4 regions of the Zoogloea oryzae genome follow, and region 4 is predicted to be linked to each of the others. Evidence: predicted binding sites of a transcription regulator. Region 4 holds the regulator's gene; each other region holds the start of a gene.
What was found. Region 4 encodes sigma-54, which starts transcription at its own class of promoters, with help from an activator protein. Its sites were predicted from a motif close to TGGCACGCTTNCTGCTNA; they were not measured.
Positions count from the first base shown of each region.

Region 1: a site for sigma-54 is predicted at 1,321-1,338, ahead of QQK25_RS16645 (PEP-CTERM sorting domain-containing protein). Genes of this name have one in related genera too.
Region 2: a site for sigma-54 is predicted at 1,001-1,018, ahead of QQK25_RS19150 (dinitrogenase iron-molybdenum cofactor biosynthesis protein). Genes of this name have one in related genera too.
Region 3: a site for sigma-54 is predicted at 1,166-1,183, ahead of exaC (acetaldehyde dehydrogenase ExaC). Genes of this name have one in related genera too.

Region 1 covers NZ_BSPX01000059.1:9,156-11,353, forward strand. The annotation lists gene ubiD (4-hydroxy-3-polyprenylbenzoate decarboxylase) at 1-1,122, opposite strand, end outside; gene QQK25_RS16645 (PEP-CTERM sorting domain-containing protein) at 1,442-2,198, shown strand, end outside.
Region 2 covers NZ_BSPX01000078.1:12,436-14,633, reverse strand. The annotation lists gene QQK25_RS19155 (SagB/ThcOx family dehydrogenase) at 1-906, opposite strand, end outside; gene QQK25_RS19150 (dinitrogenase iron-molybdenum cofactor biosynthesis protein) at 1,075-1,809, shown strand; gene QQK25_RS19145 (hypothetical protein) at 1,866-2,120, opposite strand.
Region 3 covers NZ_BSPX01000049.1:3,939-6,136, reverse strand. The annotation lists gene QQK25_RS15140 (branched-chain amino acid ABC transporter substrate-binding protein) at 1-415, opposite strand, end outside; gene bamE (outer membrane protein assembly factor BamE domain-containing protein) at 522-1,007, shown strand; gene exaC (acetaldehyde dehydrogenase ExaC) at 1,238-2,198, shown strand, end outside.
Region 4 covers NZ_BSPX01000024.1:32,612-34,809, reverse strand. The annotation lists gene hpf (ribosome hibernation-promoting factor, HPF/YfiA family) at 1-268, opposite strand, end outside; gene QQK25_RS09715 (RNA polymerase factor sigma-54) at 285-1,742, opposite strand; gene lptB (LPS export ABC transporter ATP-binding protein) at 1,758-2,198, opposite strand, start outside.

The DNA.
Region 1 (2,198 bases), on a different contig from region 4:
CTTGCGAATGCTCACCACCGCCAGCCGGTACGAGCAGCCCTCCGGCGGCAGGTAGAAATCGACGATCTCGGTGAACTGCTTCTGCAGGAGCGGCACGAACACCTCGTTGAGCGCCACGCCCAGCATCGCCGGCTCGTCGGGCGGCTTGCCGGTGTAGGTGCTGTGGTAGATCGGGTCGCGCCGATGGGTGATGCGCTCGATGGTGAACACCGGAAACTCGGCCTGCTCGTTGTAGTAGCCGGTGTGGTCGCCGTAGGGGCCTTCGAGCGCGGTCTCACCCGGGTGGATCACGCCTTCGAGGATGATCTCGGCCGACGCCGGCACCTGCAGATCCGAGCCGATGCACTTCACCAGCTCGGTCTTGGCGCCGCGCAAGAGGCCGGCAAACTGGTATTCCGACAATGAATCGGGCACCGGCGTCACCGCACCGAGGATGGTCGCCGGATCACAGCCCAGCACCACCGCCACCGGGAAAGGCTGGCCCGGGTTGGCCTTCTGGTGCTCCAGGTAATCCAGCGCCCCGCCCCGGTGGGCGAGCCAGCGCATGATGACCTTGTTGGGGCCCAGCACCTGCTGGCGGTAGATGCCCAGGTTCTGGCGCGTCTTGCTGGGGCCGCGGGTCACCACCAGCCCCCAGGTGATCAGCGGCGCCACATCGCCCGGCCAGCAATGCTGGATCGGCAGGCTGCCCAGATCCACGTCCCGCCCTTCCTTCACCACCTGCTGGCACGGCGCCGACGACACCGTCTTGGGCGACATGTTGAGCACCTGCTTGAACACCGGCAGTTTCTCCCAGGCGTCCTTCAGCCCCTTGGGCGGCTCCGGCTCCTTCAGGAAGGCCAGCAGCTTGCCCACCTCGCGCAGCGCGTTCTGCCAGTCCTCGCCGCTCTCGCCCATGCCCAGCGCCACCCGCTGAGGCGAGCCGAACAGGTTGGCCAGCACCGGCATGCGGTAGCCCTTCGGGTTTTCGAAGAGGATCGCCGGGCCGCCGGCGCGCAGCACCCGGTCGCAGATCTCGGTCATCTCCAGGTGAGGGTCGACCTCGGCCGTCACCCGGCGCAATTCACCCATCTGCTCCAGCCGGGCGATGAAGTCGCGTAGGTCAAGAATTTGCGTGCTCATGGAATCTCATGCCCCTCGGATAGCGGCCCTGCACAGGGCCCATATGGCGAAAGGTCGGAATGGTAATGCTGATTCCGATCCGCCGCTGCGATAAGGCAAATTTATCATTTAAATCATTTGTCGACGATTTTTACAAAATACGACCAAACCTTTACATAAAGATACACAACCCTTTGTCTTCGTTAATTTTTTCGTTTCAGGCACGCTTGTTGCTCAATTTAGGCACGGTACGCAAACCCGGGCAGGAAGACTCTGGCGCGCACCCCTTGCTCAAGCACCCTCATCGTCAATCGTCATTAATCAAGGAGTTACCCCGGTTATGAAAGCCAGCAAACTCTCCATGGCCGTGCTGCTTGCAGCGACTGGCCTCGTGGCAGGCGGCGCCAATGCTGCTGCCATCATCGACAACGGCACCGTGCAGATCGGCGTCCGCGACCTGGGCGATCTGAACGTCAGCGGCGGCACCAGCGCGGCGGGCAGCGGCACCACCATCGTCGGCCTGCGCTCGATGGCCACCAACTCCGACTCCACCTCGCCGGGCTGCACCTGCGAAGGCTGGGGCGTCGGCATCGCCAGCACCGGCCAGGCCGGCTACGCCAACAGCTCGGTCGGCACCGCCAACCTGTCGCTGGTCAGCTTCACCTCCACCGCCAACAGTGCGGTCTCGGTGGTGAACGTGCTGAACTCGGCCGGCGCTGCGATCCTGCAGGTCACCCACGACTACCACCCCCTGGCCACCACGCCCTACCTGTACGAAACCGTCGTCAAGATCACCAACCTGACCGGCGCCGATCTGGCCGCCGGCGACCTGGTCTACCGTCGCGTGATGGACTGGGACATCCCCAGCCCGGGCAATGAATCCGTCAGCATCCAGGGCGTGCCCGCGCTGCTCGGCATCGCCAACGGCAGCAACATCCGCAAGACCGACAACAACGGCTTCAACTCGGGCAACCCGTTCTCGTTCACGTCCTACGGCCTGACGAACACCAACTACGTGAACTCCCGCAGCGGCAACCTGCAAGGCTCTGCGAGTTCCGACCAAGGCGCCCTGTTCGACTTCGAATTCGAAGCCCTGG
Region 2 (2,198 bases), on a different contig from region 4:
AGGCAGCGCATCTGCAGGGCGGCGGCTGAAGCGGGCCGCCTTGTCGACGATCGGCCAGCGGTAGCCCGGCGACGGGTCGATGGCGCTGGGGCTGCCGTGCCAACTGGCGGGGGCGATCCAGTCCAGCAGCGCCGGCCCGGCGGGCGGTGCGTGGATGCCCGGCGCGCGAATCGCCAGCAGGATCTCGGGCTCCTCATCCTCGGTGAAGGAGAAGCGCCCGGTGGGGAAGTCTTCCTCCCGATCCAGCCCCATCAGTCCGGCGAGGGTGCCCGAGGGCAGGGTGAGCGGCGCCACCTCCCAACCCAGCAGCGCGGCGGCGTAGGCCAGCGCCGCCACCGCGTGGCCTACGTCCAGCTGGCAGTAGCGGAAGGCCCGCTCGCCGTATTTCCAGGCTTCGCGCCACATCACGCTGGAGAGCCCCACTGCCAGCCAGTGGCTGCCGTCCGCCTCAACGAGAGCGCGGCCCTCCAACGCGTGCGCCTCCGGATCGTAGTGATGCAGCCCGTCGGCCACGCCCGGCACGCCGGTGGCCAGCACGTAGGCTTCGACCGGATGCAGGTTGCCCGATGATGGATTGCAGCGCAGCGCCCAGCGGTTGGGGCCCCAGCTCTTCCAGGCGGAGAGCCCGAAGGCCAGCTCCAGTAGCGCACCGAGGCTGGTCGCGTCCGCCGGGATGGGCGTTGCCGGCGGCACATCCAGATCGCCGAAGGGCCGCTCGAAGCGGTCGGCGGCCAGGGGCAGCAGCGCTACCGGCGCACCGGCGTAGTGCCGGAAGGCGGCGGGCTGGGCGTCCCAGTCGAGCTGACCGGGGCCTTCGGCGAAGGCCTCGAAACGGTGGCGGGTGCGGGCGTGGTAGGCGGCGAGCGGGTTGTCGGGGGCGACGGGGTTTTGTGGGATATCCGACACGATTGGCGTTTCCGGTGGGTTTGAGCTTCTTTTAGCAAAGGCCATGCCTGCGAGAAATCAAGCAGTTAGCGACGCGCGGGCGCTGGCGCGCGGCTGGCACCATCTCTGCATGGGGAAGGGGAAAACACCCACAACACCCAACAACCCCCACTTCGCAGAGACCCAACCATGGATACCAGAACCAAGCCCCCGGTGACCCGGGAAGCCGCCCTGCGCATCGCCCTGGCGGCCCGGGCCATGCCCAACGCGTCCTTGTCGAGCCTGATCGAGCTGCTGCAGCGCCGGCTGGGTGACGAGATCGACGAGGAGATGCTCCGTCAGGTGACGGTGACAATGCTCAAGACCGGCTTCGCCAGCGCGGATGGCGAGGAGGACGGCGAAGACATCGGGATCGGTCTTGAAGCCATGAAGCTGGCGGTGCGCATCCTGTGGGGCGACACCCAGGGCGACGACTCGCTGCCCAAGATCCAGCCCTACGACGAGGGCGACATGCCCGGCTCGGTGCGGGTGGCGGTGGCTTCGGACAAGGGCGACACGCTCTCCGGCCACTTCGGTTCGTGCCTGCGCTTTCTGGTGTATCAGGTGTCGCCCGACGAGATCCGCCTGGTGGACATCCGCGACACGATGGACGCCGACCTCGCCGAGGACAAGAACCTGTGGCGCGCCCAGCTCATCGGCGATTGCCACGTGTGCTACGTGGTGTCGATTGGCGGCCCGGCGGCGGCCAAGGTGATCCGCGCCGACATCTACCCCATCAAGATCGCCGACGGCGGCCCGGCGCTGGAGATCGTCTCGCAGTTTCAGAAGGCGATGGTCGATTCGCCCCCGCCCTGGCTGCTCAAGGTGCTGGGCGTGGCGGCGGAAAAGCGCCTCAAGAACTACAGCGCCCAGGAAGAGGAATGAGGCTCCCGGCGCTTTGCGGCACCGGCCGGGCGTTTGCCCGGCCAGCAGCCTCGGCCCTACACCCGCGCCATCTGGGCCGGCGACAGCCCCACCTGGGTGGTGAGCGTGCCTTCGTCGCCGTTCCACCACAGGGCCACCCAGGCGGTGCCGTCCGGGTCGATGCGTTCGACCTCGCAGACGGCGCCGACCATGTCCTCGAACATGATCAGTTCGTCCTCGTCCAGATCGGGGTCGAGGGTGATGTCGAGGACGCGGACCGGATCGCCGATGGCGACGGGCGTGCCCTTGTGGTCGATGGTGGTGGCTGGCATGGCTGGCTCCGTGGGGTTGGCTTGAATGTGCCCGGTCGTGTCGGCAAACCGACAGCCGCCGGGGTTTTGAACGGTGGC
Region 3 (2,198 bases), on a different contig from region 4:
TGAAGCCCTGGCGGGTCAGCTTGGGGGTGGTGGACGACGGCGTGACCGCGGGCACGCCGCCCTGCTCGTAGATGCGCGAGGCGGGGATCGCGGCGCCGGAGGTGACATGCCCGACCACGCCCTTCACGCCGGCATCCACCAGCCGCTGGGCGACGGTGGTGGCGGTGCGCGGGTCGGCCTGGTCGTCCTCGGCCATCAGCTCGAACCGGGCTTTCTGGCCGCCGAGGGTCACACCCTTCGCGTTGGCATCCTCCAGCGCCAGCTGGGCGCCGAACTGCTCGTCTTTGCCCACGTGGGAAATCGGCCCGGTGAGCGGGCCGGCAAAACCAATCTTGACCACCACGTCGGCGAGCACCGCGGTGCTCGCGGCCATCGTCACACCGGCCACGGCCAGCATCGTCACGGAGCGTTTCACCTGTTCATCCTCCACAAAGGGTGTTCATGCCAGAATGGGCTGATTGTAACCAAGCCCGGCCATTTTGGCGGGTTGCCGCCACCTCGACACCGCGGGAGACCCTCCGATGCGTAAACTGCTGTCTTTCCTTCTTGGCGCCCTGGCCCTCGTTGGGCTCGCGGGCTGCGACGCGGTCAACATGAAAGACCTCAAACCCGGCGTATCCACCGGCTACGACGTACGCGACAAGTTCGGCACGCCCGGCATCGAATGGCGCAACGACGATGGCAGCGTGACCTGGGAATACACCCGCCAGCCCCAGGGCACCGAATGCTTCATGATCACCGTAGGGCCAGACAACATCCTGCGCAGCATCGAGAACGTGCTCACCCCCGCCAACTTCGCCCGCGTCCAGCCCGGCTGGACGAAGGACCAGGTGCGCCGCCTGCTGGGCAAGCCGCGTTCGGTGCAGAAGTTCGCCCTCAAGAAGGAAGAAGTGTGGGACTGGCGCCTGCCGCCGGAATTCAACGCCAACGTCTTCTTCAACGTCCATTTTGACGAGGCCGGCGTGGTCACCGGCACCAGCCGTTCGACCGAACAAAAGAGCAATTGAACCCCGGCAGGTGCTCCAGCGTGCACATGGCATGGAGCACCTGTTCAGATATTGGACACTTCGCAGCACAGTCCGCCGCGGCGCAGCATTTTTCCGCCCGTTCTCCAAGCGGCTGATAAACAAGACTTTTGACCACATAGGCCGACTTGATTGCCTGCTGGCACGCGCCCTGCTGAATAGACGTCAACGCTGCACGAAGCGTTTTCGATCAAATTCAGGAGGAGACTTCCATGCTGTATGCACTGCCCGGTTCTGCAGACGCCAAGGTTCAATACAAGTCCAAGTACGACAACTTCATCGGCGGCAAGTGGGTTGCCCCGGTCAAGGGTGAGTACTTCGACGTCATCACCCCGATCACCGGCAAGCCCTACACCCAGGCTGCCCGCTCCGGCGCCGAAGACGTGGAACTGGCCCTGGACGCCGCCCACGCTGCTGCCGACAAGTTCGGTCGCACCCCGGCTGCCGAGCGTGCCAACCTCCTCCTGAAGATCGCCGACCGCCTCGAAGCCAACATCGAGAAGCTCGCCTACGCCGAGACCGTCGATAACGGCAAGGCCATCCGCGAAACCCTGAACGCCGACATCCCCCTGGCTGTCGACCACTTCCGCTACTTCGCCGGTTGCCTGCGCGCCCAGGAAGGTGGCATCTCCGAGATCGACGAGAACACCGTCGCCTACCACTTCCACGAGCCCCTGGGCGTCGTCGGCCAGATCATCCCCTGGAACTTCCCGATCCTGATGGCCGCCTGGAAGCTGGCCCCCGCCATCGGCGCCGGCAACTGCGTGGTCCTGAAGCCCGCCGAATCCACCCCGATCTCGATCCTGATCCTGACCGAACTGATCGCCGACCTGCTGCCGCCGGGCGTGCTGAACATCGTCAATGGCTACGGCCGTGAAGCCGGCATGCCGCTGGCCACCAGCCGCCGCATCGCCAAGATCGCCTTCACCGGCTCCACCGCCACCGGCCGCGTGATCGCCCAGGCCGCCGCCACCAGCCTGATCCCCGCCACCCTCGAGCTGGGCGGCAAGTCCCCCAACATCTTCTTCGAGGACATCATGGCGGCCGACGACGCCTTCCTCGACAAGGCCGTCGAAGGCATGGTGCTGTTCGCCTTCAACCAGGGCGAAGTGTGCACCTGCCCGTCCCGCGCCCTGATCCAGGAATCGATCTACGACCGCTTCATGGAAAAGG
Region 4 (2,198 bases):
CCTTGTACTTCAGAACCTGGCGGTCGAGCTTGTCGGTCAGGGCGTCGATGGCGGCATACATGTCGGCATCCTCGCTCTCGACGTGGATGTCCTTGCCACGCACGTGAACGGTGACTTCGGCCTTCTGACGCAGCTTTTCCACCGAGAGGATCACGCCGACGCTGGTGACGTTGTCGAAATGACGGATCACGCGATCGAGCTTGGAGGAAACGTATTCGCGGATGGCCGGCGTAACTTCGACGTGATGCCCCGTGATGTTGAGGTTCATGGTTCTTACCTTTCTGTCAGATGGTTTTGCGCAGACTGACCGGCGGGATATCGAGGGACTCGCGGTACTTTGCGATGGTCCTGCGTGCCACGACGATACCCTGCTGGCCCAACAACTCGGCAATCTTGGCGTCGGACAAGGGTTTCTTCTTGTCTTCCGCGGCTACCAGCTGGCGAATCAGCGCCCGAATCGCCGTCGAGGAAGCCGCCCCACCGGTGTCGGTGGCGACGTGACTGCCGAAAAAATGTTTGAACTCGAAAATGCCTCTTGGTGTGGCCATGTACTTCTGGGTGGTCACCCGCGAGACGGTGGACTCGTGCAATTCCAACTGTTCGGCGATTTCACGCAGTGTCAGAGGGCGCATCGCCACATCGCCATAATCGAAGAACTGACGCTGCCGGTCAACGATCGCTTGCGACACACGCTGGATGGTGTCGAAGCGCTGTTGAACGTTCTTGATGAGCCAGCGGGCTTCCTGCAGGTGATTGGACAGGGAGCCACTGGCGCCGCGGTTGTCCCGCAGGATCTGGGCATAAAGCTGGTTGATGCGCAGCTTGGGCATCGCGTCCGGGTTGAGGTTCACAACCCAGGTGTTGCGCACCTTGCGGACGATGACATCCGGCACCACGTAGCGGATGTCGGACTGGGCGAAGCGGGCGCCGGGCCGGGGGTTGAGGTCGAGGATCAGGGCGTGGGCTTCGCGCAGCTCGTCGTCGGTGCAGCGCAGCGCGCGCTTGAGCTTGAGGTAGTCGCGGGCGGCGAGGAGCTCGAGGTGTTCGGCGACGATGGCCAGCGCCAGCTCGCGTTCGCGGCTGGGCGGCAGGGCGCGCAGCTGCAGGCCGAGGCATTCGCCGATGTCGGCGGCGCCGATCCCGCAGGGGTCGAGGCTCTGGATGTGGCGCAGGGCGATCGTGAGGTCGTCCAGATCCACTTCGAGTTCGGGCGGCAGCAGCGGCAGGAGGTCTTCCAGGGCCTGGCTGAGGTAGCCGTCGTCGTCGAGGGCCTCGATCATGAAGCGGGTGAGGGCCCGGTCGCGGTCGGACAGCTGGGTGAGGGCGATCTGGGCGTCCAGGTGGTCGCGCAGGGTGGTGACCGTGGCCTGGAGATCCTGGAAATCGTTGTCGTCGTCATCGTCCCGCGAGCCGCTGCCGGAGCCCTGCCAGTCGCCGCCTTCGGCGAAGTCGAACTCCCGGTCGGTGTCGCGTTCGCGCTGGTCGGATTCGCGGGCCTGCTCCTGCTCGCGCTCCTGGGCGGCCTCGCTGCCGGCGGGGGCGGCCGGGCCAGGGGCTTCGAGACGGCTGGAGCCGAGGTTCGACTCCGGCTCGTCCCGCTCGATCATCGGGTTCTCGAGGAGGATCTTCTCGATCTCCTGGTTGAGCTCGAGGGTCGATAGCTGTAGCAGCTTGATGGACTGCTGCAGCTGCGGGGTGAGCGCGAGATGCTGGGAGAGTTTGAGCTGGAGGCTGGGCTTCATGACAACAATGATGCCTTAAAGCCGGAAGTGCTCGCCGAGGTAAACCTGACGGACCTGTTCATTCCGGACGATCTCTTCAGGGCGGCCGCTGGCCAGCACTTCGCCGGCATTGATGATGAAGGCGCGGTCGCAGATGCCAAGGGTTTCGCGGACGTTGTGGTCGGTGATGAGCACGCCGATCCCTTTTTCCTTGAGGAAGCGGATGATCTTCTGGATGTCGATCACGGCGATCGGGTCGACGCCGGCGAAGGGCTCGTCGAGGAGGATCAGCCGCGGGTCGGAGGCGAGGGCGCGGGCGATCTCGCAGCGCCGGCGTTCGCCGCCGGAGAGGGAGATCGCGGTGTTGTCGCGCAGGTGTTCGATGCCCAGTTCGCCGAGGAGCTGCTCGAGGCGCTCGGCCATCTCGGTCTTGGTGAGCTTCTGCAGTTCGAGCACGGCCTGGATGTTCTCGGCCAC